One region of the Specibacter sp. RAF43 genome, then DNA from elsewhere that is predicted to be linked to it. Evidence: riboswitches for the same ligand, from Rfam matches in the RefSeq annotation. Region 1 holds a riboswitch; the other holds the start of a gene.

Region 1 (7,630 bases):
TGTCGAGGGACAATGATGGATTCCGTCGGTTTGTAACTAATCTGTACAAATCTGTGGGGTTGAGAGGCGTACGCGGCCGTGCTGGCTGCTTTGCTCTTGCTTCGTTCTTCCGTCACGAAGGCTAGTCGGCTGGCGATTGGCGCGATGGATGAGGCCGTGGCAGCGAAACCGTCTGGAATCCAGAGGCAGTAGCGTTCTCCATCGTTGATCGCTTCGGATGTTCCCATGAATCGCTTGATGAATTGATCGCTGCGCGGGTCGATGTCGATCATCTTTTGGCGCTCATCCGGAGACAGCAGAAGACCACCACCGTCGCGCGGCATCGAGCCGAAAACCATGTCGGGTAGCTGAGCACTGAGTGGTTTCTTTCGCCGTTCCATGAAGACATTGGGTCCATCAGCGAGATAGCCGTTGATGTTGTCCGCCGAAATCTGAAGGTCGTCTGCATAAATGTACTTCGGCTCGGTCCGAGTCATTCGCAGGCTGATCACCGCGACGGTGACGCCGGCGTTGCGTTTGGCGTTGTTCTCCCACTTGAAGGACGTGTAGGCGAACCCGATCTCGATACCCTTGGAGAAGATCATTGGGAACATCAGGCCAACGTGTTCGCCCTGAGACACCGAGTTCGTGGTGACAAACGCGAGCTCGGCTCGCGTGCCTTCGATATAGTCCGCACCCTTCATGAACCAGAGCGCGATGTAGTCCAGGTTCTTCGAGTATGGACGGCGTTCGAACACGAAGTCATAGTCCGCCTTCTGATCCTTCGTTTGAGTCTTCGCCCCGGCGTATGGTGGGTTTCCGATGAGGTAGATCTCGGCCTGGCCGTCGTTCAGGCAGACCGTGTTCCAATCGGTGCGTGCGGCATTGCCCGCCTTGATCTGGCCTGCCTCCTTCAGCGGGATCAGGGGGATGGTGAGATTGAACTTGTCCTTGAACTCGGAGTTCATCTGGTGCTTGGCGATCCAAAGGGAGAGGATCGCCACCTCGACGGCAAAATCGTCGATCTCCAGTCCATAGAAGTGTTCAATGTTGATCTTTGACTCGGCGTACAGGACCTGATGCTTCGGATCGATCTCGAACAGTCGCTCCAGAATCGCGTGTTCCAGACGTCGCAGTTCCTTGTAGGCAATGATGAGGAAGTTGCCGGACCCACAGGCAGGATCGAAGACCTTGATCGTGCTGATTCTCTCGAGTAGTGCTTCAAGCTTTTTGACAGAGTCGAAAGACGCATCGAGCTCTTCCTTGAGTGCGTCTAAGAACAACGGCTCGATGGTCTTGAGGATGTTCGGCACCGATGTGTAGTGCTGGCCCAGGTCGCTACGCTTGCCCGGGGTGACAATGGCCTGGAACATCGAGCCGAAAATGTCCGGGTTGATGTCGCTCCAGTCCAGCGTGCCCAACTCGATGAGCAGGTCACGAGCTTTTTTCGTAAACCGCGGCACCACATGCTCGGATGTCACAGTGAACAGTCGGCCGTTGACGTACGGGAACCGTGCCAGGTGCACGGGTTTCTCTCCGACGTTTTCAGTATCGAGCGCTCTGAAGACCTCCGTGAGGAACTCAGCGACGTCAGAGCCGTCGGGCTGAGTATGCGAGCCGACAGCGTTGGTGTACCCACTCTTCTCAAAGATGCCGGTGTCCTCGGCGAAGAAGCAGAACAGGAGCCGGGTGAAGAACACATTGAGCGCGTGGCGTCCGTGCGCCATGTCGAGCATCCCGGGGTTCGCCGACAGGAGCTCGTCGAACAGCTTGCCCATCCGCTCGGCGGCTTTGACGTCAGCGTGCGCCTCGGAGACGTATTGCGCTTTCTCCATGCCGGCCCAGGGCAGGAAGAACGTGAAGTGCTGATTGATGTCCCGAATCGGGATCATCAGGTTCTCTCCGGTCTTCGTGTCGATGGCCAGCAGTTCCGTGTAGTCGGTGACGATCACGAAGCGGGTGTTGTACCGGACGACCAACGGCGAAGACTTCAGTTCGTCAATGACGGCGAGAGGATTACCGGTCGTCTCCTTGAAGTAGACGACGTTTTTCTGTGCCACTTCAGTGGACTGGTCCTGGGCAACGTTGAGCGAACCATTGCGCAATCTGGTCACGTTGCCCTGGGGCTTGCCGTAGGCCAGCAGCAGGCTGAAAATGAACTCTCGATCGTAGGATTCACGGCCCCCGAGTGGCGCAACGCGTTCCTCGACAGCTTTCAGGTTGAGCTTCACCATGAATGCGTTTCCCCCGCGATTGTGATCCCATCGTGGGCCGCCGGGCTCTTGGCAATTATGCGCATGCCTCTGGGGCAGGCTGAAATACCGTCGGCAGACGACCACGGTTCACACACGTTGTTACTCCTCACATGGCAGGGCGGGAGCGCACTACCTCTTTGTGATCTTAGCCGGGAAGGTCCGGGCTCACCGACCCACCATTACCATCGGGTTGAGCGAGTCCAGGCAGACGTAAAGCCTGCTTCTGAAACCGGTTCCTGATCACTGCGGTCCCGCCTGTGAGCGGCACCGGTCGCTCCAAAAATATCAACGTGACGCGGCCACTTCGGGAGCCAGGTGGGATCGCCGCGTCCCCGCCAAGATGTCTCGGATTTCGAGTTGGGCACTGCAAGGCCGCGGGCTGTCATCGTCCGGTGTCACAGCTTGGCGACAACAGGAGCGCCGAAGCAGCACGAGGGGCCGGGCGCGGAACTTGACGGTGGTGCCAACGAAGTCTGCACCATAAATGCACCACGTGATCTTTTGAAATGACGAAAACCCCCGGTAAACCGGGGGTTTTCAGTGGCGGTGACGGTGGGATTTGAACCCACGTTAGGCTCTCACCTAAACAACATTTCGAGTGTTGCACCTTCGGCCGCTCGGACACGTCACCAACGCGTCAACCTTACCGGGTCAGCTCGCCAGCGCAAAAATGGGGGTTGCGCCATGGTGGAGGATGGTGTCATGGACATTGCAACGTGGCGTGCGTGGAGCTGGCACAAACAAGGTTTGGACGGCTCACTGGCGGGGCAGGACCCGGCCGGCGTCTTCGGCCGGATCGGCTGGGCCCGGTCCGTGGGCGGCGCCAACCCGTACCTGACGCTCTTTGCCCGGGCGGGCATCCGGCGCGAACAAGCCGACGCCGACGTCCTCGCCTTGCGGATCCATGAGCTGCCCACGGCGCGGGGCTGCACCTACGTGCTGGGCGCCGACGACTTTGCCTGGGGGCTGTCGCTGGGGCGCGCCGCCGCCGAGGCCACGGCCAAGATCCTGGACAAGCTGGGCGTGCCCCGCGCGGAACTGGAGGCGCTGGAATCGCAAACCCTCCGCCAGCTGGAAGATGCCGCGGCAGCCGGGGAGGGGCCGCTGGATCCCAAGCAGCTCAAGGACCGGCTGGGCGACGCCGTCCGCAGCCTGGGCGAGGAAGGCAAGAAAAAGGGCGCCGCCACCACCTTGCCGACGGCGCTCGGACTCCTGCAGGCGGACGGGCGCATCCGGCGCGTGCCGGTCAACGGCCGGCTGGATCAACAGCGGTACGGCTACACCGCGTGGGGACTGGAACCGAGCAGCCTCGGCCCGGACCAGGCCCGGGGCGCCCTGATGGACCGGTATCTGGGCTGGACCGGGGGAGCCACCCTGAAACAGACGCAGTGGTTCACCGGCCTCACCGTCGCCCAGACCAAGACGGCGCTCGCGGACGCCGGCGCCGTCGAAACGCACGGGCTGTGGATGTGCCCGGCCGACGCCGCCGCCGTGGAGGACTTCCGCGCACCCGGCGAGGAACAAATCCAGCTGCTCGCCGGCACCGACTCTCTCTTCTTGCTCCGGCGCAACGCCGCGGACCACTTTGCGCCGGAGGACCAGGACCGTCAGCTCCTCAGCGCCCGGCTCGCCCTTCAGGCGGACCTGCCGGACCACCCCATCGTGGACCGCGGGCGCATCATCGGCCTGTGGCAGTACGATCCCGGCGCGGAACGCATCGCGCACTGGCTGTTCAACGCGCCAACGCCGGCCGTAACCCAGAGGATCTCAGAGGTGGAGGCATTCATTCGCGACGACCTGGGCGACTTCCGCAGCTTCAGCCTCGATTCGCCGTCGAGACGGCAAAAGCGCATCGACGCGCTCAACGCCGCTTAGGGTCTAGCGCTGCGCGCCGAAGAAATCCTTCAGCAGCGCCGCGCACTCGGCCTCCCGCACGCCCGGGAAAACCTCCACCCAGTGGTTAAGCCGCCGTTCCCGGAGCACGTCCAGCACCGAGCCCGCCGCGCCGGCCTTCTCATCCCACGCCCCAAAAACCACCCGCGGCACCCGGGCCAGCACCGCGGCCCCGGCACACATGGCGCACGGCTCCAGCGAGACCACCAGCGTGCACCCCTCAAGGCGCCACGCGCCCAGCGCCGCCGCGGCCGCCCGGATGGCCACCACCTCGGCATGGGCGGTGGGGTCCCCACGCGCCTCGCGTTCGTTGCAACCCACACCCAGCACGCCGCCGTCGGGCCCGAGGACGACGGCGCCGATCGGCACGTCCCCGGTGGTCAGGGCGCGCCGCGCCTCGGCCAGGGCCAGCCCCATCCACCGGCCGTGCAGGGCAGCGGCGGCGGTCTCGGGCGGGCGGGAATTCGCGGAGGTGGACACGGCTCAATGGTAGCTTTTATCTATGCGCGTACTGGTTGCGGATCATCCGCTGATTGCCCACAAGTTGACCGTTCTGCGGGACAAGAACACTCCGTCCCCCATTTTTCGCCAGCTCACCGAAGAACTTGTCACCCTGTTGGCGTATGAGGCCACCCGCGAGGTCCGCGTGGAGCCCGTCAGGATTGAAACCCCCGTGACCTTTGCCATCGGCACCGGGCTGGTCAAGCCGACGCCGCTGGTGGTCCCGATCCTGCGCGCCGGGCTGGGCATGCTCGAGGGCATGACCCGCCTGCTGCCGACCGCCGAGGTCGGCTTCCTGGGCATGGCCCGCAACGAGGAAACCCTCGAGGCCATCACCTATGCCGAGCGCCTGCCCGAGGACCTGACCGGCCGCCAGGTTTACGTCCTGGATCCCATGCTGGCCACCGGCGGCACGCTGATTGAGGCGTTCAAGTTCCTCTTTGCCCGCGGCGCCGCGGACATCACCTGCATCTGCCTGCTCGCGGCCCCCGAAGGGCTGGCCCGGCTCGAGGCCGCGCACGGGGACCGCGACAACATCCACGTGGTACTGGCCTCCATCGACGAGGGCCTGAACGAGAAGTCCTACATCGTCCCGGGCCTGGGCGACGCCGGCGACCGCCTCTACGGGGTCGTCGACTAAGACACCGTCACCCGCCTCGCGAATGGTGGGCGGCAGGCCGAACGGCTTAGTACCAGCCGATGGAGACTTCGTGGTCCCAGACGGCGCACGGGGAGCCGTAGCGGTCCGCGATGTACGTCAGGCCCCACTTGATTTGGGTCTGGTAGTTGGTGCGCCAGTCCCCGGCCACGCTGTCCATTTTCGACGCCGGCAGCGACTGGGCGATGCCGTACGCCAGGCTGGACGGATTCTCCGCGGTGGTGGTCCAATCCGATTCGCGGTTCCACAGCTGCACCAGGCAGCTCATCTGGTCCTGGCCCCAGCCGTGGGCTGCCAGCTGCGTGGCGGCGTATTTTTGGGCGCCGGCCGGATCGTTGACGGGCCCGCCGGCGGCACCCACCGGCGTGACGGAGTCGGCGGCGGCCGCCACGTCCGGCACATTGGAGCGCAGCTCGGTGCTGGAGCTGACCAGGACCCGGGCGAAGTCGATGGGGGCGTCCGACGGCGCCGAGACGGCCGCCGTCGTCGAGCCGGCGCCGGCCGCGAAAAGGTCGGACGGGAGCCCGCCCGGACCGCTGCTGCCGGCGGCCTGGCCCAACCCTCCGCCAGCCAGCAGGACGCCGGCGACGGCGACGATCGCCATGCGCCGGGCGGGGCCCCCGGTCCTGGGCATGCGGCGGCGGGATTCCTTGCGGGGGGTTGTTTCGGCGCGACGGCGCCCGTGATTGTGATGTTGCGTAGACATAGCTAGAGCCTCTCCACGCCTGCGAGGTGAGCTGTCGGGTTCGGATGAGAGCATCCGGCCGCGCGCCGGCGGTGGGCGGCTAGTGCCGCTCGCGTGCGTTGCGCAGGCTTAACCCCAAGGGCTTCCAAGTGGAGGCCCGCAAGAATCGGGTCCCCCGTCTCTGCCATAGATATGAACGGGAAATGGGCGGCGGCAGAGCTCGGCGAACCGTCCATCTGTGCCAAGGAACCATGGGCGGTTCGGCGGGCACGGCTTTCACATTACCGAACGGTAGCCCATAAGTCACATTTTGGTAACGAGCGTGACCGAATCAACATTTACTTAGCAATGCTAATGACCTATGCTAAGTAACAACAGATACGTAACTTTTGTGACCCAGGTTGATGCAGATGATGACTGAAACGCCCGTAGTTCAAGACGCCCCAGGCCAGACGCCGGCGCCGGCTCCGGCCGCCCCGCCCGTCAGGCGGGCCACGCGCAATGCCGGCCCCGGCCCGCTGGCCGCCGACTTGCGCGTGGCGATCATGCGCACGTCCCGCCGGCTGCGCGCCGAGGCGGCGTCGCGGGAAATCAGCCCCGCCCAGTATTCGGTGTTGGCCGCCATCGTCAAGGGCTCCCTGACCGTGGGCCAATTGGCTGAACGCGAAATGGTCCAGGCCCCCTCCATGACCCGCATCGTCAACGGCCTGGATGCCGCGGGTTTTGTCACCCGCGAGGAGAACCCGGGAGATAGGCGCCAGGTGCTGGTCCAGATCACGGACGACGGCGTGACGGCGCTGTCGCGGGCCCGCTCCAAGCGCACGCAATGGCTGGCCAAGCGCGTGGCGGCCCTCACGCCGGACGAACGCGCCACCCTGGCCGAGGCCGCCCGCATCCTGGGGGAGATGAGCGGCGTTTGAGTTCCATGTTCCGAGCCCTGAAGGTGTTCAACTACCGGCTGTGGGTGACCGGAGCGCTGGTGTCCAACATCGGCACGTGGATGCAGCGCGTGGCCCAGGACTGGCTCGTGCTGACGGTGCTTACGAACAACTCCGGGACGGCCGCCGGCATCACCACCGGCCTGCAGTTTCTTCCCATCATCTTCCTTGGCCCCTACGCCGGGCTGCTTGGGGACCGTGTCGACAAACGCAAACTGCTGCTCTTGACGCAATCGGCCATGGGGCTGTGCGCGCTGGTGTTGGGCCTGCTGGTGGTCACCAACACGGTTCAGCTCTGGCACGTCTACCTGCTGGCCCTGCTGCTGGGCGTGGCCAGCGCCGTGGACGCCCCGTCCCGGCAGGCGTTTGTCTCCGAGGTGGTCTCGAAGGAGGACGTACCCAACGCCGTCGCCCTTAACAGCGCCTCCTTCAATCTGGCCCGCCTGGCCGGCCCCGGCCTGGCCGGGCTGGTGATCGCCGTCCTGGGAACCGGCCCCGCGTTCCTGCTCAATGCCGCCAGCTTCCTGGGCGTGATCATCTCCCTGTGGCGGATGCGCACGGCCGAGCTGCGCCCGGCCGTGCACGTTGTCCGCGGCAAGGGGCAGATCCGCGAGGGATTCCGGTACATCCGGCAACGTCCGGACCTGATGATGACCATGGTGTTGGTGTTCCTGGTGAGCACCTTCGGCCTGAACTTCCAGATCACCAACGCCCTCATGGC
Region 2 (7,630 bases), on a different contig from region 1:
GTCAAAGAACACGGGCGCCGTCGCGCCCCCGTGCCCGAATTCGAGGCGCCCGCCGCGGATTTGCCAAGCCGCCGCGATGCCCTGGCGGCAGAGCGCACACGCGCCGTCCCCACCGGAGGCATCAGCCAGCTGGTCGGCTCCGGGCTCCGCAGCGGCATCGGCCAAAAGGCCGGGATGGTGCTGGCGGCCACGGGACTGGCCCTTGCGGTCACCCTGCCCTCCACCGGAATGACCCTTGCCAGCGTGGACGCCCCTGCCCCGACCGCCCCCGCCGTGGTCTCCGCGGCCGCCGATGTGCCCGTCACCTTCGCGGCCCCCGCCGTGGCCAGCGCGCTCAATGCGGACGGCCAGCTCCAGGAGACCTTGAAGGTCGAGGCCGCCAATGTGGCGCCGCAGGCCTCCAAGGGCACCCTGTCCGCCCCCCTGAAGGAACTCAACACCAGTTCACCCTTTGGGGCCCGCCTGAATCCGCTGACCGGGGAACTCGGGGAGATCCATACCGGCCAGGACTTTGCCGTGGCCTGCTCCACCTCCGTCTTTGCCGCGGCCGGCGGGACCGTGACCTTTGCCGGCTGGCACCCGTATGGCGGCGGCAATCGCGTCGTGATCGACCACGGCAACGGGCTCTCGACGTCGTACAACCACCTGAGCTCGATCAGCGTCGCCGTGGGGACGCAGCTGGAGCGCGGGGACCTGGTGGCCCTCAGCGGCACCACAGGGGCCTCCACGGGCTGCCATCTGCACTTTGAGGTCATGGTCAACGACGAGACCGTCGATCCCACGGGCTGGCTGTAAGTCCTCCACCGGGGCTTAGGTCACGAAGTAGAGACGCTACCGTGACCTGAACGTGACATTCGTAAAAATCTGTTGTAACGTCGTAATCGCGCCAGCTTCGAATCAAGCTGGCGTCCATGAGCGGATTGCCAAACTCTGCCGCTGCCCATGGTCCGTTCGTACCAATCGTCTGGCAGAGGCGGGGGAACCAATAATCGGACTTCTTCCACAGAAGTCCTAGGGGTGAAGCCGCGAAGCGCTCGCATAAGGAAGAAATTCCGAAAGTGAGTGTGGAGCGGCCGGGTGACTCCCATCCGAATCCGACAGCTTACCTCGCAGGCTTTGGGAGAGGATCCTTCTTGTCTTCAAACACTGCCCTTGGGCGCCACCGCGCCGAAGTTGTTAAGACCAGCCCGATCTCCGTCATCACGAAAGCCGTCAGCTCCAACGTCGGCGGTGTCGGGCGACAGGCTGCAGTCATCGCAGCAGCATCCGGGCTCGTACTTACCTCCGGAATTGCCGCGAATGCCTCAACCCCCACCGTGGAGCGCGCCTCCGATGGTGGAACCACGCTTAGCCTCAACTCCTCCGTTGCCTCCGCCGTGACGGCCAGCTCCAAGGTGAAGGTCACCTTCACTCCCATCGCGGTCTCCGCAACCCCGGCGCCCGTCGCCGCGGAACCTGTGGTTGCCGCGCAGAGCAACGAGGTCCAGGCCGACGCTGCTCCCGCCGCGGAAGCTCCCGTCATCACCACCACCGAGGCTCCGGCCGCCGCCAAGCCGGCTGTCAAGAGCGGCGTGGGTGCAACCATCGCGGCCGCGGCCTACGCCCAGCTCGGCGTGGCCCAGGACTGCACCGCCCTGGCGACCAACTCGCTGGCCGCGGCAGGCATCAACTACCACGGCTGGCCGGCGGGCTACCTCTCCCTGGGACGCACGGTTTCCCAGGCTGAGGCACAGCCGGGCGACCTGGTCTACTACGCCGACGGCGGCATGGGCATGGCCCACATCGCTGTCTACGTTGGCAACGGCACGGCCGTTCACGGCGGCTGGGGCGGCGGCACCACCGCGCTGTTCTCGGTCAACGTCGGCTCGGGCCCGGTCTTCATCGCGATCGGCCACTAAGCACCAAGTCGAACACCGACACATGAACCCCGTCCTGATGGACGGGGTTCAATGTCGTTTATGACCCGCTCACCGGGGCGGCCTCGGTGCCGGCCGGCGCGGGTGCCCGGTCAATGGTGGTTGCCAGCGGGATCTCCTTGACGAAGCAGAGCAGGATGGCCGCCAGCAGCAGCAGGGGCACCATGTAGATGAAGATCGGCGTCAGAGCCTGGTTGTAGGCCTCGATGATGGTGTGGCGCACCGGTGCGGGCAGGTTGCGCACAATTTCCGGCGTCAGCGAGTTGATGCCCCCGGCGGCCTGGGCGCCGCCGGACATGCGGTCGGTGAGGATCTGGGCCAGCCGGTGGGCAAACAGGCTGCCCACCACGGCCGAGCCCAGGGACGCGCCGATTTGCCGAAAGTAGTTGTTGGACGCCGTGGCCATGCCCACCTGGGAGTTGGGGAACTGGTTTTGGACGATCAAGACCAGGATCTGCATGCAGGTGCCCAGGCCAATGCCCATGAGGGCCAGGTAGGCGCAAATCACCCAGACCGGGAGCGAGGGGGTCATCGTGGACAAGAGCACCAGCGCCCCGGCCACGATGAACATGCCGGTGATTGGAAGCCACTTGTACCGTCCGGTCCTGCTCACCAGCGCCCCGGAGGCAACCGAGGTCACCAGCAGGCCCGCCATCATGGGAATCATCAGGAAGCCGGCCTGCGTGGCGTTGGCTCCGGTGACCATCTGCAAATACGTCGGCAGGTACGCGAGCGTGCCGAACATGGCGATGCCGGTGATGAGCCCGGCGGAGGTGGTCAGGTTGAAATTGCGCTCCTGGAACAGGTGCAGCGACATGATGGGGTGCTCGGCCCGGTGCTCCACCCACACGAAGAGGGCGGCGGCGACCACGGTGCCGGCGATCATGGCGATGATGGTCGGCGAGCCCCAGGCGTACTTTGTGCCGCCCCACGTGCTCACCAGCACCAGCAGCGTGGAGGTGATGCCCAGCAGCGCCATCCCGGCCACGTCCACCTGGGCCTTGATCTTGGGGTGCGGGGGCAGTTTGAGGAAGAAGACGGCGGCCGCGATGGCCAGGACGCCCAGCGGGATGTTCATCCACAGGCCCCAGCGCCAGCCGATGCCGTCGGTGAACCAGCCGCCCAGGAGCGGTCCGGCCACGGAGGACAGCGCGAAGACGCCGCCCATGACGCCCATGTACCGGCCACGTTCGCGGGCGGGGACGACGTCGGCGATGATCGCCTGGGAGAGCAGCATCAAACCGCCGCCGCCCAGTCCCTGGACGCCCCGGCCGATGATCAGCCACGTCATGTCCTGGGCGAAGCCGCCCACGATCGATCCGAGGATGAACACGGAAATGGCGGCGATGAAGATTCCCTTGCGGCCGATCAGATCGCCGAGCTTGCCGTAGATCGGGAGCATGATGGTGGACGCCAATATGTAGATGGTGATGACCCACAGCATGTCGTTGACGCCGTTGAGCTCGCCGACGATGGTGGGCAGGGCCGTGCTGAAAATGGTCTGGTCCAGGGAGGCCAGGAGCATGGTCAGCATGAGCCCGGCAAAGAGCAGCAGGACCGATCGCCGCCGGGCGGCCGCCTCGGCGGCGACCTCGGGTGGTGCTTCAATCATGGGCTTGCTTCCTTATCTGGGCTCGGGGAACAGGCGGGGCAGCCAGGCGGCTGTCCGTGGTGATGTGCGCAATGAGCCCGCCGGCCTGTTCGGCGAGCTCGTCCAAGGTGGTGCTGAAGTTCCCGCCCACCCATTTCGCCATGACGAAGTGCATGGCGCCGGCGGCCAGGGCCACCACCATGGCCGCCTCGTCCTCACGGTTGGGCGGGCTGCCGGCGTCGCGCCCCTGTGCCGTGAACCGGTCCAGCACGTATTGCCGGAATTGGCCCTCCAATTCTCCGATCCGGTTCTTCTGTCGCTTGATCAGCTCCGGTGAGGCGTGGATGACCCTGCGCCGCAGCTCGAAGACCTCAAGGTTGGGCTCGTTGGCGGTGATGACGGAGGCCACCAGGTTCAGCAGGTCCGCCAGGATGTTCGGCCCGGGGTGCTCCACAAACCGTTGCAGGTCCGCGGCCGACGGCGCCGGCAGCGCGCCACCGAGGATGACGCCTTCCTTGGAGCCGAAGTAGTTGAAAAACGTCCGCTGGGATACGAGACTGGCCTCGCAGATCATCTCCACCGTGACGCTTTCATAGCCGTGTTCCAGGGCGAGGGAGACGGCCGCCTTCTGGATGGCCGCCCGAGTGGCCGTGCGCTTGCGGGCGCGCAGCCCCGGTTCCGTGTCCGGCATCATGGGTGTCCCTCGTTTCCTCGCAAATAAGTGCATGCACTGCATATATTTAGTAGCTGCAGCTTAGGGCCGGTGTCTGGGATTTCCCGGGGAACGCCGGCACGGGTGCCCCGGCGGTACCATCGGGGGAGGAGAAGGTGGGGAGGCGGTAGTGACGGGGCAGGAGCAAATGGCCGTGCTGGTGCTGGCCGGGGGCCGGTCGTGCCGGCTGGGCGGGGTCGCGAAGGCCACGTTGATGCTCGACGGCGCAACCCTCCTGGAGCGCTCCGTCGCCGCCGCGCGCGACGCCGTCCGGGCGGTGGCACCGGACCCGCGTGTCGCCGTCGTCGGCCCGGTGGCGGAGCTGGCCGGACTGCCCGGCCTGGACGGGGGGACGCTCCTGGTCCAGGAGGACCCGCCGTTTGCCGGCCCGGCGGCCGGGATCGCGGCCGGACTGGCCGCACTGCGGGTGGCCGAGGGCCGGGTGCTGGTGCTGGCGTGTGACATGCCCGGCGTGCGGGAGCTGGCCCTGCTGCTGGTCGGGGCGGCCGGGGCCGACGGCGCGGTCATGGCCGTGGACGGCGGCCGCAGGCAACCGCTGGCCGCCATCTATCCGGTGCCCGCGCTGCTGGCCGCGGTGGACGCGGCGCGCGCGGCGCACCGCCTGGAGAATGCGTCCGTCTTCTCCCTGCTTGCTAGTGTGAACATCAAGGAATGCATTGTTCCGCCCGGATCCACGGCCGATGTGGACACGTGGGATGACGCCCGGGCGCACGGAGTGCGCGTCCCGGAGTAGACGGGCCGGCGAAAGGGCTGTAAATGGAAAATCATGACGAGGTCTTGCAGGCGTGGCTGGAGAAGCTGCTGGGAGCGTTTGAAATTGCCGACGTTGACGTGGACCTGCATGCCGTGCTGAACCTGGCCGGCGTGGCCGCCCATTCGATCGTGCGCCCCGCGGCCCCCTTGACGACCTTTGTGGCCGGGCTGGCCGCCGGGCTGGCGGCCGGCTCCGGCCAGGCCGGGGACGCCGCCGCCATGCAGTCGGCCATTGCCCTGGCCAAGCAGCTTGCCGCGGCCGAAGCCGCCCCCGAAAATCCCGCCGAGTAGCCGGTGACGGCGCCAGCAAGCCCAGCGGCCGACGCGCGCCGGGCACCCCAAGACCCCGCACCCCGGGACCCCGCACTGCCCCTGGCCGGCGCGGAGCCGCGCGTGCTGCCGCACACCTGGGAGGAGGCGCGCGCCCGGGCGTTTGAGGTGGCCGGGCCGCTGCCCGCCCACGAGGTCCCGCTGGCCCGGGCGGTCGGGCGGATCCTGGCGGCCGACGTCCTGGCCCTGCACCAGATGCCCCACTACGCCTCCGCCGCCATGGACGGCTGGGCGGTGGCCGGGAGCCCGCCGTGGATTCTCGGCGAGCCCGGACAGCGGCTGGCGGCCGGCCAGGCGCTGCCGATCGTCACCGGCGGGCTGGTCCCGCGCGGAGCCAAGGCCGTCCTGCGCAGCGAGTCGGGCACCCTGTCGACGGACGACGACGGCCTTCCGGTGGTGGTCCTCAGCGGCCAGGCCCGCCCCGGGGAACCCAAAAACGCCCAGCACATCCGCCTCCCCGGCCAGGAAGCGGCACTGGGCGAGCTGCTGATCAAGGCCGGCGTCACGCTGAACCCGGCGCACATCGCCATGGCCGCGCTCGGCGGCGCCGACCAGCTCGCGGTCCTGGGCCGGCCCGCCGTGACCCTGGTGCTCACGGGGGACGAGGTGGTCCAGGCCGGCATTCCGGAACCCGGCACGGTCCGCGACGCCTTCTCCCCCCAGCTCGGCTCCGTCGTGGAACTCCTCGGCGGCACCGTCGTGGGACTGCGGCGGGCCGCGGACAACCTCCCGGCCACGCTGGCGGCGCTGGCGGACACGGGGGAGGACCCGGCCGACGTCGTCATCACCACCGGCGCCACCGGCCACTCCCGCGCGGACTTTCTGCGCGCCGCCGTCACGGCGATGGGCGGCACCGTCCACATCAACAGCGTCGCCATGCGCCCCGGCCACCCCGCGTTCCTGGCCGAACTGCCGGACGGACGCTTTCTGGTGGGGCTGCCCGGAAATCCGCTGGCCGCCATGATCGCCCTGTTCACCATCGGCGCGCCGCTGCTCGCCGGCCTCGGCAGCCGGCCCCGGCCCGGAACCATCGAGGTGGCCTGCGGTTCGCCCATCAAGGAACACGCCGGCCCCACCCGGCTCATGCCCTACCGGCTGCTCTACGGCCTGGCCTCGCCCTGCGCCTTCACGGACTCCGCCATGATGCGCGGACTCGCCGCGGCCGACGGCGTCATGGTGGTGCCGCCGCACGGGGCCAAAATGGGGGAGACCCTGCATGCCATCGCCCTGCCGTGGACGTAACGATCCCGTGCGCGGACGGGCGGGAGCTGGCGGGGCGCTGGTTCCCCGTCCAAGAAGGTGCCGCGCGGCTGGGGAGCGTGGTCATCGCCTGCGCCACCGCGGTCCGGGCCGACTACTACCACCGTTATGCGGCGTACCTGGCCGCGAACGGCTATGCCGCGCTCACGTTTGACTATCGCGGCATTGGCGCGTCGCGGGGCGGGGCGCTGCGTGGGCAGCGGATCCGCTGGCACGAATGGGGGCTCCTGGACATCGACGCCGCGCTGGCCTGGGCGATGGAGCGCGCCGACGGGCTGCCGGTGCACCTGGTGGGTCACAGCTTCGGCGGATTTGGGGTGGGACTGGCCGCCCACGCCACCGGGCTTTCACGGATTCTCACGGTCGGGGCGCAGCACGCCTACTGGGGGGACTACCGGGCCCCGGACCGGGTGAAGCACTGGCTCGTGTGGGCCCTGGCGCTGCCCCTCACCCTGGCCTGCGGCTATTTGCCCGGCAAGCGGCTGCACTGGATGGAGGATCTGCCCCGCGGGGTGGCCCTGGACTGGGCCCGCAGCCGCCGCGATTTCACCACGGCGGTCCGCGGGCAGGAACGGGACGTGCTGCGCGCGCATCTGCGCGCCCTCACGGCGCCGGTCCTGGCCCTGGCCGCCGCCGACGACCCCTACGCCACCCGAGCGGCCATGGAACGCGCCGTCGACTACAGCCCGGCCAGCCCCAGCACGATCATCCAGCTCAGGCCCGAGGACTACGGGCAAACCCGGCTCGGCCATTTCGCCCTGTTTCACAGCAGCTACGAGGACTCGTTCTGGCCGGCGACCCTGGCCTGGCTGCGCGAGGGCACCTGGCCGGGCCGCTAGGCACGCTGCGTGGCGGCGAGCCTACCCGGCGACCGGCTCGAGCCGGATAATGACCGACTTGGACGTCGGGGTGCCGCTGACGTCCGCCTTGGAGTCGAGCGGGACCAGGACGTTCGTCTCCGGGTAGTACGCGGCCGCGCAGCCCACGGGGGTGGAATACGCCACGACGCGAAATGCGGGGGCCCGGCGGTCCACGCCGTCCCTCCAT

Evidence for each region. A riboswitch is a leader RNA that binds a small molecule or an ion and turns the genes downstream of it on or off. The one in region 1 is predicted to bind cyclic di-AMP.
Region 2: it holds a riboswitch for cyclic di-AMP, as region 1 does, so the genes downstream of both, AB4Y80_RS00675 (NlpC/P60 family protein) here and AB4Y80_RS03850 (transglycosylase) in region 1, are expected to answer to the same signal.

Annotation. Positions count from the first base shown of each region.
Region 1 is NZ_JBFREA010000004.1:141,097-148,726, reverse strand. Features, by position in the region: gene AB4Y80_RS03875 (DNA methyltransferase) at 1-2,213, opposite strand, end outside; tRNA gene AB4Y80_RS03870 (tRNA-Ser) at 2,776-2,865, opposite strand; gene AB4Y80_RS03865 (DNA glycosylase AlkZ-like family protein) at 2,937-4,109, shown strand; gene AB4Y80_RS03860 (nucleoside deaminase) at 4,113-4,544, opposite strand; gene upp (uracil phosphoribosyltransferase) at 4,630-5,268, shown strand; gene AB4Y80_RS03850 (transglycosylase) at 5,315-5,992, opposite strand; cyclic di-AMP (ydaO/yuaA leader) riboswitch at 5,997-6,191, opposite strand; gene AB4Y80_RS03845 (MarR family winged helix-turn-helix transcriptional regulator) at 6,385-6,891, shown strand; gene AB4Y80_RS03840 (MFS transporter) at 6,897-7,630, shown strand, end outside.
Region 2 is NZ_JBFREA010000001.1:149,796-157,425, forward strand. Features, by position in the region: gene AB4Y80_RS00670 (M23 family metallopeptidase) at 1-795, shown strand, start outside; cyclic di-AMP (ydaO/yuaA leader) riboswitch at 945-1,130, shown strand; gene AB4Y80_RS00675 (NlpC/P60 family protein) at 1,134-1,898, shown strand; gene AB4Y80_RS00680 (MDR family MFS transporter) at 1,957-3,528, opposite strand; gene AB4Y80_RS00685 (TetR/AcrR family transcriptional regulator) at 3,521-4,201, opposite strand; gene mobA (molybdenum cofactor guanylyltransferase) at 4,350-4,973, shown strand; gene AB4Y80_RS00695 (DUF6457 domain-containing protein) at 4,997-5,284, shown strand; gene AB4Y80_RS00700 (molybdopterin molybdotransferase MoeA) at 5,288-6,565, shown strand; gene AB4Y80_RS00705 (alpha/beta hydrolase family protein) at 6,556-7,422, shown strand; gene AB4Y80_RS00710 (FdhF/YdeP family oxidoreductase) at 7,444-7,630, opposite strand, start outside.